3 regions of the Vibrio sp. R10-SG-ISO4 genome follow, and region 1 is predicted to be linked to each of the others. Evidence: riboswitches for the same ligand, from Rfam matches in the RefSeq annotation. Region 1 holds a riboswitch; each other region holds the start of a gene.
The links. Region 1 has a riboswitch for thiamine pyrophosphate ahead of thiC (phosphomethylpyrimidine synthase ThiC). Riboswitches for the same ligand answer to the same signal wherever they lie in the genome.

Region 1 (7,755 bases):
CGAACCGGGGGAACTGAAACATCTAAGTACCCCGAGGAAAAGAAATCAACCGAGATTCCGAAAGTAGCGGCGAGCGAAATTGGACTAGCCCTTAAGCTTTATATGCGTTAGACGAACGGTCTGGAAAGTCCGGCAATAAAGGGTGATAGCCCCGTAGTTGACAACGCACATTCAGTGAAATCGAGTAGGGCGGGACACGTGATATCCTGTCTGAATATGGGGGGACCATCCTCCAAGGCTAAATACTACTGACTGACCGATAGTGAACCAGTACCGTGAGGGAAAGGCGAAAAGAACCCCTGTGAGGGGAGTGAAATAGAACCTGAAACCGTGTACGTACAAGCAGTAGGAGCACCTTCGTGGTGTGACTGCGTACCTTTTGTATAATGGGTCAGCGACTTATATTCAGTGGCAAGGTTAACCATCTAGGGGAGCCGTAGGGAAACCGAGTCTTAACTGGGCGCTCAGTCTCTGGATATAGACCCGAAACCAGGTGATCTAGCCATGGGCAGGTTGAAGGTTGAGTAACATCAACTGGAGGACCGAACCGACTAATGTTGAAAAATTAGCGGATGACTTGTGGCTAGGGGTGAAAGGCCAATCAAACCTGGAGATAGCTGGTTCTCCCCGAAAGCTATTTAGGTAGCGCCTCGGACGAATACTACTGGGGGTAGAGCACTGTTAAGGCTAGGGGGTCATCCCGACTTACCAACCCTTTGCAAACTCCGAATACCAGTAAGTACTATCCGGGAGACACACGGCGGGTGCTAACGTCCGTCGTGGAGAGGGAAACAACCCAGACCGCCAGCTAAGGTCCCAAATTATTACTAAGTGGGAAACGATGTGGGAAGGCTTAGACAGCTAGGATGTTGGCTTAGAAGCAGCCATCATTTAAAGAAAGCGTAATAGCTCACTAGTCGAGTCGGCCTGCGCGGAAGATGTAACGGGGCTAAGTAATAAACCGAAGCTGCGGCAATACCTTTTAGGTATTGGGTAGGGGAGCGTTCTGTAAGCCGTTGAAGGTGTGTTGTAAAGCATGCTGGAGGTATCAGAAGTGCGAATGCTGACATGAGTAACGATAAAGGGGGTGAAAAACCTCCTCGCCGGAAGACCAAGGGTTCCTGTCCAACGTTAATCGGGGCAGGGTAAGTCGACCCCTAAGGCGAGGCCGAAAGGCGTAGTCGATGGGAAACGGGTTAATATTCCCGTACTTCAACTTATTGCGATGGGGGGACGGAGAAGGCTAGGTGGGCCTGGCGACGGTTGTCCAGGTTCAAGTGCGTAGGCTTGAGAGTTAGGTAAATCCGGCTCTCTTTAAGGCTGAGACACGATGTCGAGCGCCCAAGGGCGTGAAGTCATTGATGCCATGCTTCCAGGAAAAGCCTCTAAGCTTCAGATAAGTTGGAATCGTACCCCAAACCGACACAGGTGGTCGGGTAGAGAATACCAAGGCGCTTGAGAGAACTCGGGTGAAGGAACTAGGCAAAATGGTACCGTAACTTCGGGAGAAGGTACGCTCTTGACGGTGAAGTCCCTCGCGGATGGAGCTATTGAGAGTCGCAGATACCAGGTGGCTGCAACTGTTTATTAAAAACACAGCACTGTGCAAAATCGTAAGATGACGTATACGGTGTGACGCCTGCCCGGTGCCGGAAGGTTAATTGATGGGGTTAGACTTCGGTCGAAGCTCTTGATCGAAGCCCCGGTAAACGGCGGCCGTAACTATAACGGTCCTAAGGTAGCGAAATTCCTTGTCGGGTAAGTTCCGACCTGCACGAATGGCGTAATGATGGCCACGCTGTCTCCACCCGAGACTCAGTGAAATTGAAATCGCTGTGAAGATGCAGTGTACCCGCGGCTAGACGGAAAGACCCCGTGAACCTTTACTACAGCTTGGCACTGAACATTGAGCCTACATGTGTAGGATAGGTGGGAGGCTTTGAAGCAGGTACGCCAGTATCTGTGGAGCCGACCTTGAAATACCACCCTTGTATGTTTGATGTTCTAACTTAGCCCCGTTATCCGGGGTGAGGACAGTGCCTGGTGGGTAGTTTGACTGGGGCGGTCTCCTCCCAAAGAGTAACGGAGGAGCACGAAGGTGGGCTAATCACGGTTGGACATCGTGAGGTTAGTGCAATGGCATAAGCCCGCTTGACTGCGAGAATGACAATTCGAGCAGGTGCGAAAGCAGGTCATAGTGATCCGGTGGTTCTGAATGGAAGGGCCATCGCTCAACGGATAAAAGGTACTCCGGGGATAACAGGCTGATACCGCCCAAGAGTTCATATCGACGGCGGTGTTTGGCACCTCGATGTCGGCTCATCACATCCTGGGGCTGAAGTCGGTCCCAAGGGTATGGCTGTTCGCCATTTAAAGTGGTACGCGAGCTGGGTTTAGAACGTCGTGAGACAGTTCGGTCCCTATCTGCCGTGGGCGTTGGAAGATTGAAGGGGGCTGCTCCTAGTACGAGAGGACCGGAGTGGACGAACCTCTGGTGTTCGGGTTGTGTCGCCAGACGCATTGCCCGGTAGCTAAGTTCGGAATCGATAACCGCTGAAAGCATCTAAGCGGGAAGCGAGCCCTGAGATGAGTCTTCCCTGGCACTTTAAGTGCCCTTAAGGGTTGTTCGAGACTAGAACGTTGATAGGCAGGGTGTGTAAGCGCTGTGAGGCGTTGAGCTAACCTGTACTAATTGCCCGTGAGGCTTAACCATACAACACCCAAAGGGTTTTGATGGACTCAATGTAAGAACATTGAATGTGTAATGAAGAGACGAGTGACTAGTTCCTAGTAGCTAGAAACGATAAACGCAGCTTTCCGAATTATTAAGTTCTAGGAACTAGGGTCTAGGCACTCACTTCTAAGAACTTAAACAAAATTTGCTTGGCGACCATAGCGATTTGGACCCACCTGATTCCATGCCGAACTCAGAAGTGAAACGAATTAGCGCCGATGGTAGTGTGGGGCTTCCCCATGTGAGAGTAGGACATCGCCAGGCTTTGAACATTATCTGTTTAAAGCACGATTGAGATAAGACTTTAAATAGACCACTGCGGAGTGGTAGTTCAGTTGGTTAGAATACCGGCCTGTCACGCCGGGGGTCGCGGGTTCGAGTCCCGTCCACTCCGCCACTTATAAACCTCGTTTATCGAGGTTTTTTTGAATCTAATTTTAGGGGTGTAGCTCCAATTGGCAGAGCAGCGGATTCCAAATCCGCGTGTTGGGAGTTCGAATCTCTCCACCCCTGCCATATCTAAGGCTCTAGTCGAAAGACTAGAGCCTTTTTTGTCTCCGTTTTTTAATCTTGCACGCGACAAAACACAAATCACTCATTGCACTGAGAATCATTCGCAGTATTTTGCTACATTATACGTCTTGTCTGTTTTAGGTGTTTACCGTTATGGCTTTGAGTCGTCGCCAATTTCTTCAATCTTCACTTGCTTTGTCTGCTCTCTCAATGATTCCTGCGTGTTCGGTGACTCGGCAAACTCGGACTCGAGAAGGCTATGTTTACGATCTCACTGCTGAGCCTAGCCGGGCTGAACTCGTCCCTGGGTATCAAACAGACGTACTGGGGTTTAATGGTGCGATCCCTGCGCCGACACTCTATTGTCGTCAGGGGGAAGAGGTCGTGATTCGTTTCACGAACAAACTGTCAGAGCCTACCACCATACATTGGCACGGCTTGCGAATACCGATCGAGATGGACGGCGTTCCTTTTCTCAGTCAAGCGCCTATCATGCCGGGAGAGACGTTTGAGTATCGATTCACTCCGCCTGACGCAGGCACGTTTTGGTATCACCCACACATGAACAGCGTTGAACAGTTAGGGCGAGGACTCGTTGGACTGATTATTGTTGAAGAGCGCGACCCCGTGGTTTTTGATGAAGAGCATGCGTTAATGCTCAAGCATTGGCACATCGACAGTCAAGGGCAGTGGAAGGAGAGAATGATCCCACGTTTAAGTGCTCGGATGGGCACGCCAGGGGAGTGGAGCAGTGTGAATGGCGTTCATGAGCCTTTATATACGCTTAAAGCGCACGCGACCACTCGCTTACGCATTGCTAATGTCGACAATACCATTACCTATCCAATTGCGATTGAAGGGGCAGAGGCTTGGATACTGGCTATTGATGGCAACCCGGTCACCACGCCAATTGAGCTCTCTCAGCATAAAATTGGACCGGGTATGAGGGTGGATCTTGGTCTGATTGCGCCATCTGCTGGCAACAAAGTGTTTGTTCGTCAAATGAAGGGGCGTTTCCCTTTTCCTCTGTGTGAATTTGATGTCGTCGCGTCTGATTTGCCACAGGGTCAAGCGCTGCCAAGTTTGCCTCTTAACCCTGTGCCCGCGCTCGATCTACCCAACGCTGAAGAGATTGACTTTGTGTTTGAGTGGCAAGGTGCGGTAACGCCCGTAGGCAAAGATGGCAAGGCGAGTTCAACCTTTTGGTTGACCAACAAGGTGGCGTGGCAGGGGATGAGTCGTCATTCGATTCCTGCGCCGCTGGCGCAGTTGGAGCTAGGCAAAACCTACATCTTCGATCTTAAAAATGTCACTCAGTACCATCATCCTATTCATCTTCATGGCCATACCTTTACCGTGCTCGAAATGGACGGTAAGCCGCTCCCAGAGCCGTTCCATACGGATACGGTACTACTGGGCAAGAATGGTCGTGCCAAAGCGGCTTTCGTCGCGGACAACCCCGGTCGGTGGATGTATCACTGTCATGTCATAGAGCACATGAAAACCGGTTTGATGGGCTATATCGAAGTAAAGTGACTCCTGTAACTTTTTAAATCTAACAGAGTGTTTAGCGTCATTACATTGATCTGAAGTCTGTTTTTTCGTCTGTTTGGCGCTACACTAACGCCACAAATTTGGAGGGGTTATGGGTCAGTTTGCAATTTTAGGGTTTATTGCCATGGGTGGCGCCGTTGGTGCGTGCTCTCGTTATTTAGTGTCTGAGCTGTGTGCGACATTACTGGGGCGAGGTTTTCCATACGGTACGCTAACTGTTAACGTAGTCGGCTCACTGGCGATGGGCTTACTGATCGCCGCGTTTGAAAATGGCAACCTTGCGACTGAACCATGGAGACAGATCATCGGGCTCGGTTTTCTTGGTGCTTTGACGACGTTCTCTACGTTTTCGATGGACAACGTTTTACTCATGCAGCAGGGCGCTTTTTTCAAGATGGGACTCAATGTCTTACTCAATGTGGTATTAAGCATCTCTGCCGCTTGGGTGGGCTTTCAACTGCTGATCAAAAGCTAGCTTGCTTAGAGGTGCTTTGAGCCTCACTAGACAAAATTTACACAGGTCGGCTTGGTTTATCCAAGCCGTTTTTATATACTCGGTTCACTTGTCGGAGTGCCATAAGGCTGAGACCGTTTATTCGGGATCCGTTGAACCTGATCAGGTTAATACCTGCGAAGGGAACAAGAGAAGATATCGACCCTCCTAATCTAGGATTCGTTCTCTCTGATCTGAGCGTCATGCGATCTATCTACAGATAGGTACCCGCGTCAGATCGCCCTCTTGTCGCATCTTTCCGCCAAGCATTTTTATCTCTAACACTCATGCTCCTACGAGCAATAAAGAGCAAGGAAAAATGCTATGTCGAATCGCAAACAAGCGAGACTGGAAGCCAAACAGTTTATTGATACCCTCTCGGTACAAGCGTACCCCAATTCACGTAAGGTTTATGTTGAAGGTTCAAGACCTGATATTCGTGTTCCTATGCGAGAAATCTCCCTTGCTGACAGCTTGATTGGCGGCACTAAAGGTGCGCCGATCTTTGAGCCCAATGAGCCGATTCGCGTTTACGACACTTCTGGTCCTTATACCGATCCTAACCATACGATTGACCTCTACCAAGGCCTGCCTAAGCTACGTGAACAGTGGATTGAAGAGCGCGGTGATACGGAACTGCTCGATGAGGTCAGTTCGGTATACACCAAACAGCGCTTGGAAGACGATACGCTAGACGAGCTGCGTTACGGCAACTTACCACGCATTCGCCGTGCGAAAAGCGGTCAGTGTGTCACTCAGCTCCACTACGCGCGTCAAGGTGTGATTACACCGGAAATGGAATACATCGCTCTGCGTGAAAACATGGGGCGTGCTCGTTATCGCGACGAGGTGTTGAACCAACAGCATCCTGGTCAAAGCTTTGGTGCCCACTTGCCAAAGGACATCAGTGCTGAGTTTGTCCGCCAAGAAGTGGCTGCGGGTCGTGCCATCATTCCATCCAACATCAACCACCCAGAAGCGGAGCCAATGATCATTGGTCGCAACTTCTTGGTCAAGGTGAACGCCAATATTGGTAACTCCTCTGTGACCTCTTCCATTGAGGAAGAAGTTGAGAAATTGGTTTGGGCAACACGTTGGGGTGGCGATACGGTGATGGATTTGTCGACCGGACGCAATATTCACGAGACTCGAGAGTGGATTCTACGTAACAGCCCAGTTCCGATCGGTACCGTGCCTATGTACCAAGCGCTTGAAAAAGTGAATGGCATTGCAGAAAACCTCAATTGGGAAGTGATGCGAGACACCTTGATTGAGCAAGCTGAGCAGGGCGTCGATTACTTCACGATTCATGCCGGTTTGCTGTTGCGTTATGTGCCGATGACGGCCAAACGTGTCACGGGTATTGTCTCTCGCGGCGGCTCGATCATCGCTAAGTGGTGTCTCGCTCACCATCAAGAAAGCTTCCTTTACACCCACTTTCGCGAAATTTGTGAAATCTGTGCCAAGTACGATGTCGCGCTTTCGCTCGGTGATGGCTTGCGTCCAGGTTCGGTAGCCGATGCCAATGATGAAGCGCAGTTTGCTGAGCTACGCACGTTGGGTGAACTGACTAAGATCGCGTGGGAGTATGACGTGCAGGTGATCATTGAAGGCCCTGGGCATGTACCTATGCACATGATCAAAGCCAATATGGATGAGCAGCTAGAGCACTGCCACGAAGCGCCATTCTACACTTTGGGTCCTCTGACGACCGATATTGCCCCTGGGTACGATCATATTACCTCTGGCATTGGCGCTGCGATGATCGGCTGGTACGGCTGTGCGATGCTCTGCTATGTGACGCCGAAAGAGCACTTGGGTCTACCCAATAAAGAAGACGTTAAGACGGGCTTGATTACTTATAAACTTGCGGCGCATGCGGCGGATTTGGCTAAAGGCCACCCTGGTGCTCAGGTTCGTGACAATGCGCTCTCAAAAGCTCGCTTTGAGTTCCGCTGGGAGGATCAGTTCAACTTGTCGCTTGACCCTGATACGGCGCGAGCTTTCCACGATGAAACCTTGCCGCAAGAGTCGGGCAAAGTGGCTCACTTTTGTTCAATGTGTGGACCAAAATTCTGTTCGATGAAAATATCTCAGGAAGTGCGCGAGTACGCCAAAGACACACAACAAGTCGAAGCCGACCAAGCCATCTCCGTTAAAATGCTCGATGATCCACTCGAAGGGATGCGCCAAAAGTCAGAGGAGTTCCGTCAATCGGGTTCTGAGCTGTATCATCCTGCCGCGCAGCCTGAAAGTGCAGAGTCGTAGGAACGCGGCGATGAAAATTGTGATTCCTCACTCACAGCCTACATTGCGCGATGATATCGCGCAATGCTTGGCATTGGCCGGCGAGCAAGGGTTTGCCACACAAGAGATTCAGTTGATTGAAGGGGCTGAGTCGACGGTAGAACTGCGCGGTGCGTCTTCCTCTGTTTGGATTGCTCGGGATACGCAAGTCTTT
Region 2 (7,755 bases), on a different contig from region 1:
CGAGCTCTTTGTAGCGCTCAAAAAAGTGGGTAATTTGCGCTTTGAGCAGATCAGGAATATCACCGACATCTTGGATGTGCTCGTACTCTTTGGAGATTTTACTGTGCGGCACGGCGAGCACTTTGGCATCTTCACCTGATTCATCGGTCATTTTCAATACACCGACAGGGCGACAGCGAATCACACTACCTGGCATCAAGGGATAAGGGGTCGGCACTAGGACATCAACCGGGTCACCATCTAAAGAGAGTGTGTGATTCACATAGCCATAGTTACATGGATAGAACATAGGCGCGGACATAAAGCGGTCCACAAATACCGCGCCAGAATCTTTGTCGACCTCGTACTTGATCGGATCGGCATTGGCCGGAATTTCGATGACGACATAAATGTCATCCGGGAGTGATTTCCCTGCAGGGACGTGATTAAGACTCATGGGCAAGCTTCCTTGTTATTGGTCGATATGTAGGCAAATACCTTACCGCTAAACTTGGTTTTTTGTAAATGACGGACGATGAGAGCTTGGTCAAGAAAACACCGATTGTGAAGCGCAGCGACTGGGGAAGCGATGGAAGTTCATAAAAAACAAGGCGCTCAGTGAGCGCCTTGAAGAGAATAGCTGAGCCTTATTGGTCTTTGTATTCTGCGAGGAAAGATTCGACTTTCTTGACCATGTTTTTTGAGCCAACAAAGAAAGGCACACGTTGGTGCAGCTCTGTGGGTTCAATATCCATGATGCGTTTCTCACCGTCTGAGGCAATACCGCCCGCCTGCTCAATAATGAACGCCATTGGGTTGCACTCATAAAGAAGACGCAGTTTGCCGTTCGGGTGGCTTTGCGTGCTTGGGTACAGGTAAATGCCTCCTTTCAGTAGGTTACGGTGGAAGTCCGACACCAAAGAGCCAATGTAGCGAGACGTGTACGGGCGACCGTCATTCGGTTCGTTTTCTTGGCAGAATTTGATGTACTTTTTCACGCCCATTGGGAAACGGAAGTAGTTACCTTCGTTAATTGAGTAGATCCGGCCATCTTCTGGCACCATCATATTCTCATGAGACAAGCAGAACGTACCGATCGATGGATCGTAGGTAAAGCCATTGACGCCATTGCCTGTGGTGTAGACAAGCATGGTTGATGAACCGTAAATCACATAACCGGCCGCGACTTGCTTGTTGCCTGGTTGAAGGAAGTCTTCTTCTGTCGGTGGGGTACCGATAGGAGAGACGCGGCGATAGATAGAGAAAATCGTTCCGACAGAGACGTTAACATCGATGTTAGAGGAGCCATCGAGTGGATCCATCAATACCACGTATTTGGCGTTTTTGTTCAGTTCTTTATTGAACGCGACCGCCTCATCTTCTTCTTCACTTGCTACGCCACACACTTGATCGCGTGCTTCAAGTGCTGCTTTGAACTTCTCGTTCGCGTAAACATCCAGTTTTTGTTGGGCTTCGCCCTGAATGTTCTCACTACCAACGGCACCGGTGATATCACCAAGGCCAGCCGCGTTTATTTCGCGGTTGACGATTTTAGCCGCAAGGCGAATCGACGACAGTAGGGATGATAGATCACCGCTAGCGTGGGGGAAGTCCGTCTGTTTTTCAACAATGAACTCGCCAAGGGTGCGCATTCCAGACATGTTTATTCCTTAAAATCGCATAAGTTTGGGGGGAGTTGGGCAACCTCTTGCCATTTTATTATTCGGGCGCAAGAGGGACGAAGCTATGCGTGAGCTTTTGTTTTTGCCTTGAGCAATTGTAAAACCATGATCTTATTATTGGTAACGAACTAACTGTCTGACCTCTCAATTTTTTTGGTAATTATTCAAATATTTTCACGGTTTTTCATCTTGAACAAACTTTGCTCGATTGTGCCAAGATTTCACATCCCAAGGACAAAGAGGTTCGCTTTTCAAGCCATTATCGCCATAATGAGCACTTCAAATTAGCCTTTTCAGGATCACTCTATGCATATTCATATCTTGGGAATTTGTGGCACCTTTATGGGAGGAGCGGCAATTTTAGCGCGTCAATTGGGGCACAAAGTCACCGGCAGTGACGCCAATGTGTACCCGCCCATGAGCACGCTACTTGAATCGCAAGGTATTGAAATTATAGAAGGGTTTGATCCTGCGCAGTTAAATCCGGCGCCCGATTTGGTGGTGATCGGTAATGCGATGAGCCGTGGTAACCCGTGTGTCGAGCATGTGCTTGATAGCAACCTGCGTTACACCTCCGGCCCGCAGTGGCTGCAAGAGTTTCTGCTGCATGACCGATGGGTACTGGCGGTCGCGGGAACGCACGGCAAAACCACCACATCCAGTATGCTCGCTTGGATTCTGGAAGATTGTGGTTATGAACCCGGTTTTCTCGTGGGCGGCGTGCTTGGCAACTTTGGTTTGTCGGCAAGGTTGGGCAACAGCCCGTTTTTCATAGTTGAAGCTGATGAATACGACAGCGCTTTTTTCGATAAGCGTTCTAAGTTCGTTCATTACCATCCACGTACCTTGGTCATGAATAACCTTGAGTTCGATCATGCAGACATCTTCGATGATCTGGAAGCGATTAAGCGCCAATTTCACCATCTAGTGAGAACCGTACCGGGCAATGGTCGGATGTTTACTCCTCAATCAGACCAGGCGCTGCAAGACGTTATTGCCCGTGGCTGCTGGAGCGAACAAGAGTACACAGGGTGCGAATCTGGCTGGCAAGCGCAAAAACAGGCCCAAGATGGCAGTGTCTTTGATGTCTTATTGGCGGGAGAAATAGTGGGTCGAGTGACGTGGAATTTAGTCGGCGATCACAACGTCAGCAATGCGTTGATGGCCATCGCGGCGGCGCGTCATGTGGGGGTCACTCCGGATCACGCTTGTGAGGCGTTAGGGCGCTTTATTAATACCAAACGCCGCTTGGAGTTAAAAGGGCAGGTCAATGACATCACTGTGTATGACGACTTTGCTCATCATCCAACGGCGATTGAACTGACATTGGGCGGCTTACGTAACAAGGTGGGTCAATCCCGAATCCTTGCGGTGTTGGAGCCGCGTAGTGCAACCATGAAACGCGGGGTGCACAAAGAAACGCTTGCGGCCTCATTGCAGGCGGCAGATGAAGTGTTCCTCTTTCAGCCTGAGTCAATTACTTGGTCGGTGAGTGAGATTGCCGAGCAGTGCGCGCAACCCGCTTATGTCTCTGACGACATCGACGACTTGGTGCGCAGCATCGCTAGGCATGCTCGCCCCGGCGATCAGATTCTTGTGATGAGTAACGGCGGGTTTGGCGGAATTCACGACAAACTGTTAGCGCAATTAGCCCAATAATAAGAGATACGCACAATGGCTGAAAAATCCATCACCCTCGCTTTTACCGGAGCCTCAGGCGCGCCTTATGGGCTGCGTTTGTTGCAGTGCTTATTGGCCGCGGATTATCAGGTTTACCTGCTGGTTTCATCGGCGGCGCGAGTGGTGTTGGCCACCGAACACGGATTAAAACTGCCTGCCAACCCAGACAGCGCCAAGCAAGCCTTGGTCGCCCATCTCAGCTGCGATCCGGCTAAATTAGTGGTGTGCGGCAAAGAGGACTGGTTCTCGCCCGTGGCCTCTGGCTCAGCGGCGCCCAAGCAGATGGTGGTTTGCCCTTGTTCGGCGGGCAGTGTGGCAGCGATTGCTCATGGTATGTCCGATAATTTGATTGAACGCGCCGCTGATGTGGTGATGAAAGAGTGTGGTCAATTGCTGCTGGTGGTTCGAGAAACGCCTTTCTCAACCTTGCACCTTGAGAACATGCACAAGCTCTCGCAGATGGGCGTCACTATTATGCCGGCCGCGCCCGGTTTTTATCACCAACCTAAATCGATAGACGATCTTATTGATTTTATGGTCGCGCGCATTTTGGATCACCTCGGCATCGAGCAATCCTTGGTGGCGCGCTGGGGCTATGATCAACGTAACGATTCGTGATTGTGTCTTGGTGGGCCGTCACGCAAGTATGGCTATTGTATGGCAGACCTATTACAATCAAGCCGAACCTCATCGGGGAGCTATTCATTCACTGAATGACGCTGAGATCGAGCTTTGCTCGGGACCCGTAGACCTGAACCAGATAATGCTGGCGTAGGAATTGAGCGAGGACATCAGACGTCTGTTTGTCCCTCAGACCTGCGTGGCTCAACAAGGAGAGCGAGCAGTGAAATCCACTTTTATCCCTTCATTTATGCCACTTTGTGCCGCCGCGGCACTGACGTCTTTTTCTGCAACCGCAGCCGATACGTTAACCGTTTATACCTATGACTCTTTCGCTGCCGATTGGGGCCCAGGCCCAGTGGTAAAAAAAGCGTTTGAAGCACAGTGCGACTGTACGTTGAATTTTGTAGCTTTGGATGATGGCGTCTCTATCCTCAATCGCTTGAGACTGGAAGGCGACAATAGCAAAGCCGATATTGTGTTGGGGTTAGACAACAACTTGATGGCAGAAGCGCAGCAAACCGGTTTGTTGGCTGAGCATAGCGTCGATACGTCATCCGTCACCTTGCCAGGCGGCTGGTCCAATACGACCTTTGTGCCGTACGACTACGGTTACTTCGCGTTTGTCTACAACAAAGAGACCTTGGCTGAGCCACCGACTAGCCTCAAAGCACTGGTGGAATCAAATGACGACTTAACAGTCATCTACCAAGACCCGCGTACCTCAACCCCGGGTCAAGGTTTGATGCTGTGGATGAAATCTGTCTATGGCGACGAAGCGCCGCAGGCGTGGAAAGCGTTGGCGAAAAAGACAGTGACGGTCACGAAAGGGTGGTCTGAAGCGTACTCGATGTTCTTAAAAGGCGAGTCTGATATGGTGCTCTCTTACACCACGTCACCTGCGTACCATCTGATTGCCGAAAATGAGGCTAAGTTCGCTGCAGCGAATTTCGCGGAAGGTCATTACACTCAAGTAGAAGTGGTGGCCAAAGTCAAAACGAGCGCCAACAGCGACTTGGCGGATGCCTTTATGCAGTTTATCCTCAGCGATGACTTTCAGTCGGCCATGCCAACAGGGAACTGGATGTACCCTGTCACTGACGTTGCGTTGCCAGAAGGGTATCAAAGCCTGACGAAGCCTAGCCAAGCCTTGAGTTTTAGCGCTGAAGAGGTGGCTACCCACCGCAAAGCGTGGATTCGTGAATGGCAAAACGCGTTGACCTTCTAAGGTTAGGCGTTCGTGCAATCTGTCCCTAAATTAGGCGTATGGGTCGCGATGTTGATCGCGGCCTTTGTCGTTTCTGCGCTGCTGGCCTTGCTCAATCAAGCGCCTTCCCTCGATCTGCGTGTCATTTGGCAAGACCCTTATTACCGCCACGTTACCCAATTTAGCTTCTATCAATCTTTCCTCTCAACGCTGCTCAGTGTCGGCTTGGCGATCCCCGTCGCCCATGCTTTGTCGCGGCGGCAGTTTATCGGGAAAGCCTTGGTACTTAAGCTGTTTGCGACCACTTTGGTGCTGCCTGTCTTGGTGGGGGTGTTTGGCTTGCTGGCGATTTATGGGCGCAGTGGTTGGTTGGCGACACAGCTTGCGCAGTGGGATCTTTCGCTACCATTTAATATTTACGGTTTGCACGGCATTTTGCTCGCGCACCTCTTTTTTAATCTTCCTTATGCGGCGCGTTTGCTGCTGCAATCACTAGAGTCGATTCCGGCGGAGCAACACAAACTGTGCGCCCACTTAGGCATGGGGCATTGGCAAAAGTTTAAGTGGGTCGAATGGCCGCGGATGAGGCAGCAATTAGCGCCCGTTTGCGGGTTGGTGTTTATGCTCTGCTTTACCAGCTTTGCCACTGTGATGGCATTGGGCGGCGGGCCCAAATCGACCACCATTGAGCTCGCGATTTACCAAGCGATCAAGTTTGATTTTGATTTGCAAGCGGGCGCGTTACTGGCAATTTGGCAAATGCTGCTATGTGGCTTAATGGCACTATCGATTCAACGTTTCGCTCGACCTATTGCTATTTCGATGGGCAGCGACGCACCAACTGCGTTGGTGGTGAAAGACAGTCTATTCTCTAAGTGCTGGGATGGCGCTTGGATAGGTTTTAGCTTGCTGTTAGTGTTGCCGCCTCTTGGGATGGTGCTGACCAGTGGCATGAATTCTCAGGCGTTGGGTGTGCTGAGCGATGGCCGATTTTGGTCCGCGCTCGGCGCGTCACTGAAAGTGGCGAGCATGGCGAGCGTTATCGCTGTCAGTGCGGGCACGGCGATTTTATTGTCGAGCCGAAGACTGCGCCTCAATCAACGTGAGAAAGACGCGGATAAGATAGAGCTGCTAGGGACCATCATTCTGGTGACCCCAGGATTAGTGATCTCGACCGGGCTCTTTTTGCTGCTCCGTTCGTGGACGGATGCGCTCAGCTACGCCTTGGTCGTTGTTGTTACGGTCAACGCGTTAATGGGGCTGCCTTATGTGATCAAAACCTTGGCTCAGCCGATGTTGCAACTCGAGCAGCAGTATCAGTACCTTTGTGCAACCCTTGGAATCCGCGGTTGGCGCCGTTTACGAGTGGTGGAATGGCGCGCATTAAAACGGCCGCTGGCGCACGCGTTTGCCATCAGCTTTATGTTTTCTATGGGCGATCTCAGTGCCATCGCGCTGTTTGGCAGCCAGGAGTTTCGTACGCTGCCGCTCTACCTGTTCCAACTGCTCGGCAGTTACCAAATGGACGCGGCGGCAGTCGTATCGGTCACTTTACTGCTTTTGAGTGTGGGCTGTTTTGCGCTGATGGAGCGCCTGTTTCGCCCTCGCTCTGCTTCTACCCCCACCAATAGGAGTCACTATGCTCACTCTCAGTGACCTGCATTACGATTATCATGCCGAGTCATTTCAGTTTGATCTGCACGTTGAGGCAGGGCAAATCGTCGCGCTTATGGGACCCAGTGGCGCAGGGAAGTCGACCTTGCTCGCCTTGATGGCGGGTTTTATTGAACCATTAAGCGGTGAAATTTTAGCGCAAGGGCAAACACTCAACGGGCTGGCGCCTTATCAGCGCCCGTTTGCGATGTTGTTTCAAGAGCACAACTTGTTTGCTCACCTTACCGTGTCGGAAAACATAGGCCTTGGATTGGACCCCGGCTTGAAGTTGTCTGCAACGCAGAAACAGGCGGTAGTGCAAGCGGCACAGCAGGTGGGGGTGGCGGAGTATTTGTCTCGATTGCCGCATGAGCTCTCTGGTGGCCAGCGTCAACGGGTTGCGTTAGCGCGCTGCTTTGTACAGTCTGCGCCGATATGGCTGCTAGACGAGCCCTTTTCAGCGCTCGATCCTTTGCTCAGGTTAGAGATGCTATCACTGGTCAAACAGTTGGCGAGTGAGCGTGATATTACGGTAGTAATGGTGACGCACCACTTAGGTGATGCCAAAGCGATCGCCACGCATTTTGCGTTTGTATCACAAGGTCATGTCGCAGCGACTGGGCCGATTTCAGAGCTAGCGGCGACCCACTCGGACCCTAGCCTCGGCGCATTTGTTCAGGCGGCCACCACGGCGCACAACTGAGCGCAATAACAATGGGCTAGAAAGCAGAGATAAAAAAAAGCGGATAAGTGTGCACTTATCCGCTTCAATCATCACTGAGTAAGAGCGTGTTATTGTGGCTCTTCACTGCTCAATGCTTTGAGGATCTGGAAAATCTCTCGATACGCTTTAGCTGGCTTGTTGGCTTGCTTTTCTTTGTTCGCCTGACGAGCAAGCTGACGTAAACGCTGACGGTCCGCATCCGGATACAG
Region 3 (7,755 bases), on a different contig from region 1:
GCTCTCTCTTGATGAACTGAAAACACTCTGGGAAAGCACCGCTGAACGCACGATAACTCACTGGCAGCAAGTCAATCCGCACTTCCCTGATCGCCCCATCGTCCTGCACGGCCCTGGATCAGACTCAGGCACTTATGACTATTTTGTTGAGGTGGTGCTGGATGGCAAAGCGAGTCGACAAGACTACACCGCAAATGAAGACGATGAAGCCTTAGTCGCCGAAGTGGCCGCCGATCCCAACGCCATGGCGTTTATCGGCTTTGCCTACTATTTGCAAAATCAAGACAAGCTGAAAGCGATCGCCATCGCTCCCACTGGCTTCAACGCGGTCAAACCCAGTGTCGAGAACGTGATTATGGGACGATATGCCGCACTTTCCCGCCCTCTGTTTATTTACGTGAACAAACAGGCGCTAGAGAAGCGGCCATCACTGAAACGCTTTGTCGATAGTTATATCGACAGAGACAACATCAACAAAGTCGTCTCCCATTCTGGCTACATTCCTCTCTCCAACGATCGCTATGACGCGGCGCGTTTTATTCTTAACTCTAGCCGCTCTGGCTCGGTCTCGATGCCCAAATAGAGCCTTGTAATGCGACTGCACACCATCGCGATTAACGTACATTTTGGTGACCAGAGAAAAAGTGATGAACAGGCCCATGTCCTTGACCAACAGAGAGTTCGTCGGCATGCGCAATGGCTTGTGAGATATATTGTTTAGCCAAATGGACCGCTTTGTGCAGCCGATACCCTTGGGCAAGATAGGACGCAATGGCCGATGACAACGTACAGCCCGTACCATGAGTATTATGAGTGGCGACTCGCTTAGCGCGAATCAATTCACTGCCACTCCTTTCAATCAGCAGATCGTTACTGCTTTCGCCCTCTAGATGCCCCCCTTTAAGAAGCACTGTTTTGGCGCCCAAGGCGCGCAGGGCGTCAATCATCGCTCCCATCTCCTCTTCCGATGTCGGCGTTGCTCGCCCAGTCAGCGCCGCCGCCTCGGGTAAGTTTGGTGTGATCATATCGGCAAGCGGTAGCAGTTCTTTCTTGAGCGCCCCCACCGCACTGGCGTGCAGTAAGCTGTCACCACTGGTGGCCACCATCACCGGGTCCACCACGAGAAACTTGGGCTGATACGCCGCCAAACTTTGTGCCACGACACGGATGATTTCAGCGTCAGCCAGCATGCCAACCTTCACCGCCACGACATTGAGATCGCTCAATACCGCATCGAGCTGCGCTTGAACATGGTCGATAGGGATAGGATGAATGGCGTGAACACCACAGGTATTTTGCGCGGTAATGGCCGTAATAACGGAGCAGGCGTAACTGCCTGTTGCACTGATCGCTTTGATGTCGGCTTGGATGCCCGCGCCGCCGCCACTGTCGGAGCCAGCGATGGTTAGGACAATCGGAGTTTGAGGGTCATAAAATGCGGTTTGGTTCATCGGTGTTCCTCACGCACGCGTCAGGAACTGTGTGCAGAGCGCGTTGGCCAAGCACAACACATAACGGGCGAGATTGTGGCGACCCCACGACACCGCGTTATGAATAGTTCCCTACGTCAGTGCTAACTGAATCAGGTTCAACGGGTCTCGCGATGCGATCTCAGCCCTCCTTCTATGCTTCTACGACAGGCTCGTTAATCAAGCTATCGTTATGACTCGAGCAGAAGGAACGCTCCCCGACTATGTCGCCAACCTTAACCCTGTGATAGCGCAGATGCAACCTATTCAGATCACTTAAATAACCCGAGTGAATCGAGGAGTGGGCGATACGAACGCGACGTTTGGCACACAGAACATTATCGTTTACTCTTAATTTTATAAATTTTCGTTATTGATTTGACGGTTATGCTCAATCCACTCTGGCTCAAAACGTTTCAAACCTTGGTCGAGACCGGCCACTTTACTCATACCGCAGAAAAGCTGTTCATGACTCAGCCCGGTGTCAGCCAGCACATCAAAAAGCTCGAACAGGCTTGCGGCTACCCACTGATTGCGCGTCACAACAAGAGCTTTGAAGTAACGGAACAAGGCAGACAGGTCTATCAGTACGCAAAGCAGCGCGCCAAACAAGAAACAGACCTGATTGCTTCGTTATCTCAGGACGACGCGCATCGCGGTGAGGTGTCGGTCTCTTGCTCTGGCGCGTTGGCGCAGCTTATCTACCCGCATCTGCTCGATTTACAGTGTGAATTTGCACAACTGGTCGTCAAGCTGGAAGTCGCCCCCAACCGTAAGATCATCGACGATTTGGCTGAGGGGCGCGCCGATTTGGGCCTTGTCACTCACATCCCGCTCGACCCGAGAATCGAAGCGCAAGAGATAGGTCAAGAAACCATGTGTTTGATTGTGCCGGCAAACGTCGACGAGCCTATTACCCCTGAACTTCTCCTTGAGATCGGTTTAATTCGCCACCCCGACGCGGAGCACTATCTCTCGCTCTACTTTTCGCAGTGTGGCGACAAAGCGCTGGCGGGGATTGATATTCGCGCCCTGCGCACCTCGGGCTACATCAACCAACTCAGCCAAATTCTTCTGCCAGTTGCCAAAGGGCTCGGTTTTACGGTGCTGCCACACAGCGCATTCAGCTCTTTCACTTTGCGCGATCAACTTGCTGTGCATCAGCCAAAGAAAGCCGTCGTCGAGACCCTGTATTTGGTGAGCAAAAAACAAAGAGCGTGGCCAGCCCGTTTTCATACGGTGGTGGATAAGTTGACGGACGTGATCTCGCTATAACCCAACGCACTGCCATAGCCAAAATTTTCGATAGGCTTGAAACGCAAAATGGAGCCCAAGGCTCCATTTTTGCTGCTGCTTCAACGCTCATTATCGTCGTTATTTGAGGTCATGCCTCTAAGACGTCTTCGCCAGCGAGTTCAGAAATAATCAGTAGATCGGACTCATCCAGTTTAAGCCCCAGCATAGGGAGACCATGCTGAGCACTCCAACAACATAAGAAGACCACACAACCTAATGCTACCCAAAGTAGTGATACCATAGCCTAACCTCCTCCTCAGTTATCATCACCGTCCTTAATAACCTAAAGGTGCCACTTCTCTCATCAGAAGGCGCTCAGATAGACTTTATTCTTTTTACGTTGGGGCGTCTGCACCAAAAGAAATGGGGTAGATTCGCCGGGTCAATCGCTCAATGTCGTATTGTTATCTGGAGTTTATTCGGATTAGAACACCTTAAGGTTATGCTGAGTACTCTTTCAATATAGGGATTGCGATTGTGAAGCGCAACACTCTTTGCGGTGAACACACGAAACCTTGACGTTTTTTATGCGAGCGATCGCATAAATATGCCAATGTGGATATCGGCAATAAAAAATGGGCGCTCGTGGCGCCCATCTTGATGCGAATGATTGTTGATGCAAACAGTGAGACAGCTTAAGCGCCAATAACGCCGCCATCTTCACGGGTAATGGCAACGATGGTGGAGCGAGGCTTGCTGTCACCACCACCAGGGTAGTGAGAAGGCGCACCTTTCTCGCCCGGATGCTGAACACCCACAAACATGGTTTTGTAGTCGGCGGAGAAGGTCAGCCCCGTGATTTCACAGGCAATTGGCCCCGTCAAGAAACGTCGCACTTCACCAGTATTAGGATCGCCGCACAACATTTGGTTGTTCCCTTGACCTGCAAAATCGCCCTGATTTGAGTAGTTTCCGTCCGTTTGAATCCACAAACGACCAGCTTTATCAAAACCGATACCATCCGGACTATTAAACATGTTGTCGGCGTTGATGTTGTCACTGCCCGCGTAGAGCGAATCTTTGTGCACCGTTGGGTTGCCAGCAATCAGGTACAAATCCCAATCAAACTCTGCTTGGGTGTGATCGCCCGAGGTCGGTACCCAGCGAACAATTTGTCCGTAGTGGTTCTCAGCGCGAGGGTTCGGACCACCGACAGGTTGGCCCTCTTTTACGCCGCGGTTTTTGTTGTTGGTGAGGGTACAGAAGACGTGTTGGTTGTCTGGGTGCACCGCCACCCACTCTGGGCGATCCATCGTGGTCGCGCCAACTTGAGTCGCAGCGCGACGTGCAAAAATCATCACCTCGGCTTGATCGTTAAAACCGTTCTCTTTAGTCAGGCCATTTTTGCCATAAGTCAGTTCAATCCACTGCCCCTTGCCTTTCAACTCGTTGTCGTCCATCTCGAACTTGGCGACGTACAAGGTGCCCTCTTCAAGCAAGTTGCGATTGGCAGCATCATTGCCCGGTTGGTAGCGATCGCGAGAGACAAATTTGTAAATGTGCTCCCCACGCTCATCATCACCTAGGTACACCACGACATGACCATCATCGTTGATCAACAGTGCCGCATTCTCGTGCTTAAATCGCCCGAGTGCAGTGCGCTTAAGCGGCGTCGACGTCGGATCGTTTGGATCGATCTCCACAACCCAACCAAAACGGTGTGGCTCATTCGGATGCTTAGCGACATCGAAACGCTCATCGGTGTCATGCCACTGGTAACTGCTCTTCGCTGCTTTGATTCCGTAACGTTTATGATCGTCGCTCAACTCTGCCGTCGTACTGGTGCCAAAATAGCCGTGGAAGTTCTCTTCACAGGTTAAGTATGTGCCCCAAGGCGTTTGACCGTTGGCGCAGTTATTAAAGGTGCCGAGTGGCGCTAAGCCTGAAGGATCCAATTTGGTTTTCATCAACGCATGACCCGCCGCTGGGCCTGTCAGGCGCATTTCTGTGTTAGCGGTAATACGGCGGTTGCGTTTCCCTGCTTTATCCACTTTCCACTCTCCGCCGGATTTGACGATTTCGAACACCGTCACACCGTGTGCCGCTTGCGCTTTTAATACGTCGTCCGCCGTCATCGCTTTACCGCCATGTTCGAACAAGTATTCGTAATTGGTGTATTCGTTGTTCACCGCAATAACAGCGCGATCGTCACTGATAGGGAATAGGCTCATCCCGTCGGTGTTGTCACCAAACTGACGCGCCTGCGCGGCTGAATCTTGCTTACCGCTTTGATCAAACTCTGGCGCATCAGCAAAAATAGGATCACCCCAAGAGAGAAGCGGCGTGGCTTTATAACCTTTAGGTACGATGATCGCATCTTTTGTCGAGGCTGGCACTGCTTCGAAGTTGAGCAAACGACTATCACTTGATGCCGCTATCGCTTTCGCGATCGGGTTGAGGGAAAGAAACGCCCCTGCACTGACGGCAGCGGTTCCGGCTAAGAAACGACGACGAGATAGTCGCGCTTCGATCATCTGGCTGAATTGTGAATCCTGTTCATCACGATCCCACATTGCTGACTCCTTGCTGAGTTATCATTATATAAGCGAGCAAATGTTAGGCGAGTAAGGTTACACATCAGTTAAGGTTTTATTTAACAAATACAAAGTAAAGATGATGCTTTTACTTCGATTACATGACAAGACCAATAAATGGCGATCTCAGTCACATGTAAATTAGAAATTACGCCAATTTCGCGAAAAATTTGTGATCAAAACACTGGTGTTTCGCGCATTTCGCCGCTAAATTGAAATTGTTCATGAGGAACTAGATTCACATCTGCTCAATGAAGAGCATGGTATTTAACGTGAGGGATTATCATGAAGAAAATGAGAAAAGCACAATTGCATCGTGTTCGTATTCAATACTGGAAAGATTCGAACAAAAACACGAACAGCAAACCTCAATAACTGTGCAACCCCAACAAAGCTGGCTTAACCGCCAGCTTTAGTAGTTTTATAGGCCCCCGTTTTTCACCCACTTGAGCATTACGCTGCTCTATGATGACTGGGAAACAGTGACGCCAAGCCATTCACCACACCCAATGTCTCTTTCGAATAAATGTGCTTGTCTTTGTAACCGACAAATTGCACTAAGCGCACCTTGCATGAAAGCAGAACTTGGCGCAACACTCGATTGACCATCTGCACTTCGATCAACGTATCGGATTCCAACCGCGTCACGGGCTGTAAGCTGGCGAGATCAATATTGATCACCACGTCATCACAATGTGACAAGTAGTGGCTCAACTGCTGCTTCACAGTAAAACGAGAGCGAAAGTGGCACTCGTTGACGGACAACCAATCACAGCCGAGATCTTCTGCATAATCAAGCAGCTTCGGATCTTGATTGTCCGAATCCACGCCAAGGCAGAACAAGCGGCTTTGCTGACTGCGCTGCAAGACAAAATGAAACAGCGAGCCTTTCTCAGGCTCTAGAGTCGGTTTGATATCCAAGCTGCGGCTGATATGGATAAACCCCAACTCTCTGCCTTGACTCGCCACCATCGGCAGCGCATGCAGTAAGCTTTCACCGTCATTGGCAAAGAGCACAGGTAAACTGGCCGACTCCATCAACGCAGCAACGGTATCAAGCAAGTGATGTTTGGCCGCTTGTTGGAGATTGAAATGACCGCCATAGCCAATATTGGTCGAGACTTTGTCCGCCAGCCAATCGTAGAGCTCTTCCAAGCTCTGGTTGGCCATATCAAACTCCACTTGGCTCATCGGTTTGATCTGTTCACTGACACTGAGCAAGGTGAGTTTGTCGCAACAGAGCCCAGTAATACTGTGTAGCTTGCGCCGTTGAAATAGCCTAAACATATCCTTTACCTTTCAGGAGGCAGAGCTCTCGCTGCCTGCAATACATGAAGTACAATTTTTTGCTCGTTCATCTCAACGCGATGAGCCGGTGCCATTACCGACACAGCGCCAACAAGTTTGCTACCCTTTAACACCGGCGCGCTGATACCAGACACCCCGGGATCAATTTCAGAGGTACTGACCGCGTACCCCTGGGTTCGAATCGCGTCCAATTTGGTCTGCCAAGCGTCCCATTGCGACTCTTGGCCAAAGTAACGCAAGATTTTCTCGCAGCGCGCACTCGGCATATACGCCAACATCACTTTCGATGAAGCGCCATGCAGCAGCGGCTGACTCTGCCCTTCGACATAACTGCACCTAAGCGCTTGCATGCTCTCTTTTCGGCTGACGCACAGTGCACGATAACCAACAGGCACCATGTAAGCCGCCATTTCGCCCGTCTGCTTTTGTAGGCGTCTGAGCACCGCGGACACTGACTCCAGCTCACTTTGACTCGATTGGTAACTGCGCATCAACATCAAAGCCGCCGGACCGATGATCAAGGTTTTGTCATGCGTACTCTCTTCAATCAGGTTCCACTCTTTCAACATTTTGAGGTGGCGATACAAACTGCTCAGTGGTGTCCCGAGCTGATGACTTAAGATTTTGGCGGTCACCGGCTCGTCGTTGACCGCTACCTGCATGAGCAGTTGTAAGATTTTCTCGTTCACTTGGCCGCTGCCGTTTTTCATGGTCAATTCTTTTCTAACTGGGTCATAGAGTGAGTTCAAATTATATTCTTATAAGGCGAGAATAGTGAGCACAAAGAGCACCTACATTTTCACTGAGTGATAAAAAGCACGCCCTACGCAACCCATTCAAACCATCAATATAACTTTACTTAACGGTAAAGTTAAAATAATCTATGTTGCATAATCATCTCGAGCCGCCCAGCGGCCATCTCGTTTTGGGATCAACGACCACAAGGTTTAGGGATAACATGAAGCCTCTAGCACTCACCCTCAGCGTTCTGTTTGGCGCGGCGGCCACTCTCAGTGTCACCTGCCAACTGTCTAACGCCAGCGAACGTTATCAATCCAACGCGTATCAAGTTCAGTTGCCGATAGAGAAGCAAGCGATCCGGCTCGAGAAGCTCTCCGGTGAATTCCAAGCGTCTGAATACACGAAGA

Region 2: it holds a riboswitch for thiamine pyrophosphate, as region 1 does, so the genes downstream of both, thiB (thiamine ABC transporter substrate binding subunit) here and thiC (phosphomethylpyrimidine synthase ThiC) in region 1, are expected to answer to the same signal.
Region 3: it holds a riboswitch for thiamine pyrophosphate, as region 1 does, so the genes downstream of both, thiD (bifunctional hydroxymethylpyrimidine kinase/phosphomethylpyrimidine kinase) here and thiC (phosphomethylpyrimidine synthase ThiC) in region 1, are expected to answer to the same signal.

The regions. Positions count from the first base shown of each region.
Region 1 covers NZ_JCBDHJ010000024.1:76,685-84,439, reverse strand. Annotated here, with positions in the region: rRNA gene AC6R03_RS17790 (23S ribosomal RNA) at 1-2,713, shown strand, start outside; rRNA gene rrf (5S ribosomal RNA) at 2,883-2,998, shown strand; tRNA gene AC6R03_RS17780 (tRNA-Asp) at 3,055-3,131, shown strand; tRNA gene AC6R03_RS17775 (tRNA-Trp) at 3,174-3,250, shown strand; gene AC6R03_RS17770 (multicopper oxidase domain-containing protein) at 3,401-4,783, shown strand; gene crcB (fluoride efflux transporter CrcB) at 4,893-5,276, shown strand; TPP riboswitch at 5,359-5,457, shown strand; gene thiC (phosphomethylpyrimidine synthase ThiC) at 5,619-7,562, shown strand; gene AC6R03_RS17755 (thiamine phosphate synthase) at 7,573-7,755, shown strand, end outside.
Region 2 covers NZ_JCBDHJ010000001.1:108,404-116,158, reverse strand. Annotated here, with positions in the region: gene ppa (inorganic diphosphatase) at 1-436, opposite strand, end outside; gene fbp (class 1 fructose-bisphosphatase) at 627-1,640, opposite strand; gene mpl (UDP-N-acetylmuramate:L-alanyl-gamma-D-glutamyl-meso-diaminopimelate ligase) at 1,968-3,320, shown strand; gene AC6R03_RS00485 (flavin prenyltransferase UbiX) at 3,336-3,959, shown strand; TPP riboswitch at 4,023-4,136, shown strand; gene thiB (thiamine ABC transporter substrate binding subunit) at 4,213-5,190, shown strand; gene thiP (thiamine/thiamine pyrophosphate ABC transporter permease ThiP) at 5,239-6,825, shown strand; gene thiQ (thiamine ABC transporter ATP-binding protein) at 6,809-7,525, shown strand; gene yjgA (ribosome biogenesis factor YjgA) at 7,615-7,755, opposite strand, start outside.
Region 3 covers NZ_JCBDHJ010000013.1:156,611-164,365, reverse strand. Annotated here, with positions in the region: gene AC6R03_RS07230 (PstS family phosphate ABC transporter substrate-binding protein) at 1-583, shown strand, start outside; gene thiD (bifunctional hydroxymethylpyrimidine kinase/phosphomethylpyrimidine kinase) at 615-1,451, opposite strand; TPP riboswitch at 1,543-1,700, opposite strand; gene AC6R03_RS07220 (LysR family transcriptional regulator) at 1,857-2,744, shown strand; gene AC6R03_RS07215 (hypothetical protein) at 2,854-3,006, opposite strand; gene AC6R03_RS07210 (PhoX family protein) at 3,401-5,278, opposite strand; gene AC6R03_RS07205 (arginase) at 5,753-6,586, opposite strand; gene AC6R03_RS07200 (IclR family transcriptional regulator) at 6,592-7,317, opposite strand; gene AC6R03_RS07195 (efflux RND transporter periplasmic adaptor subunit) at 7,566-7,755, shown strand, end outside.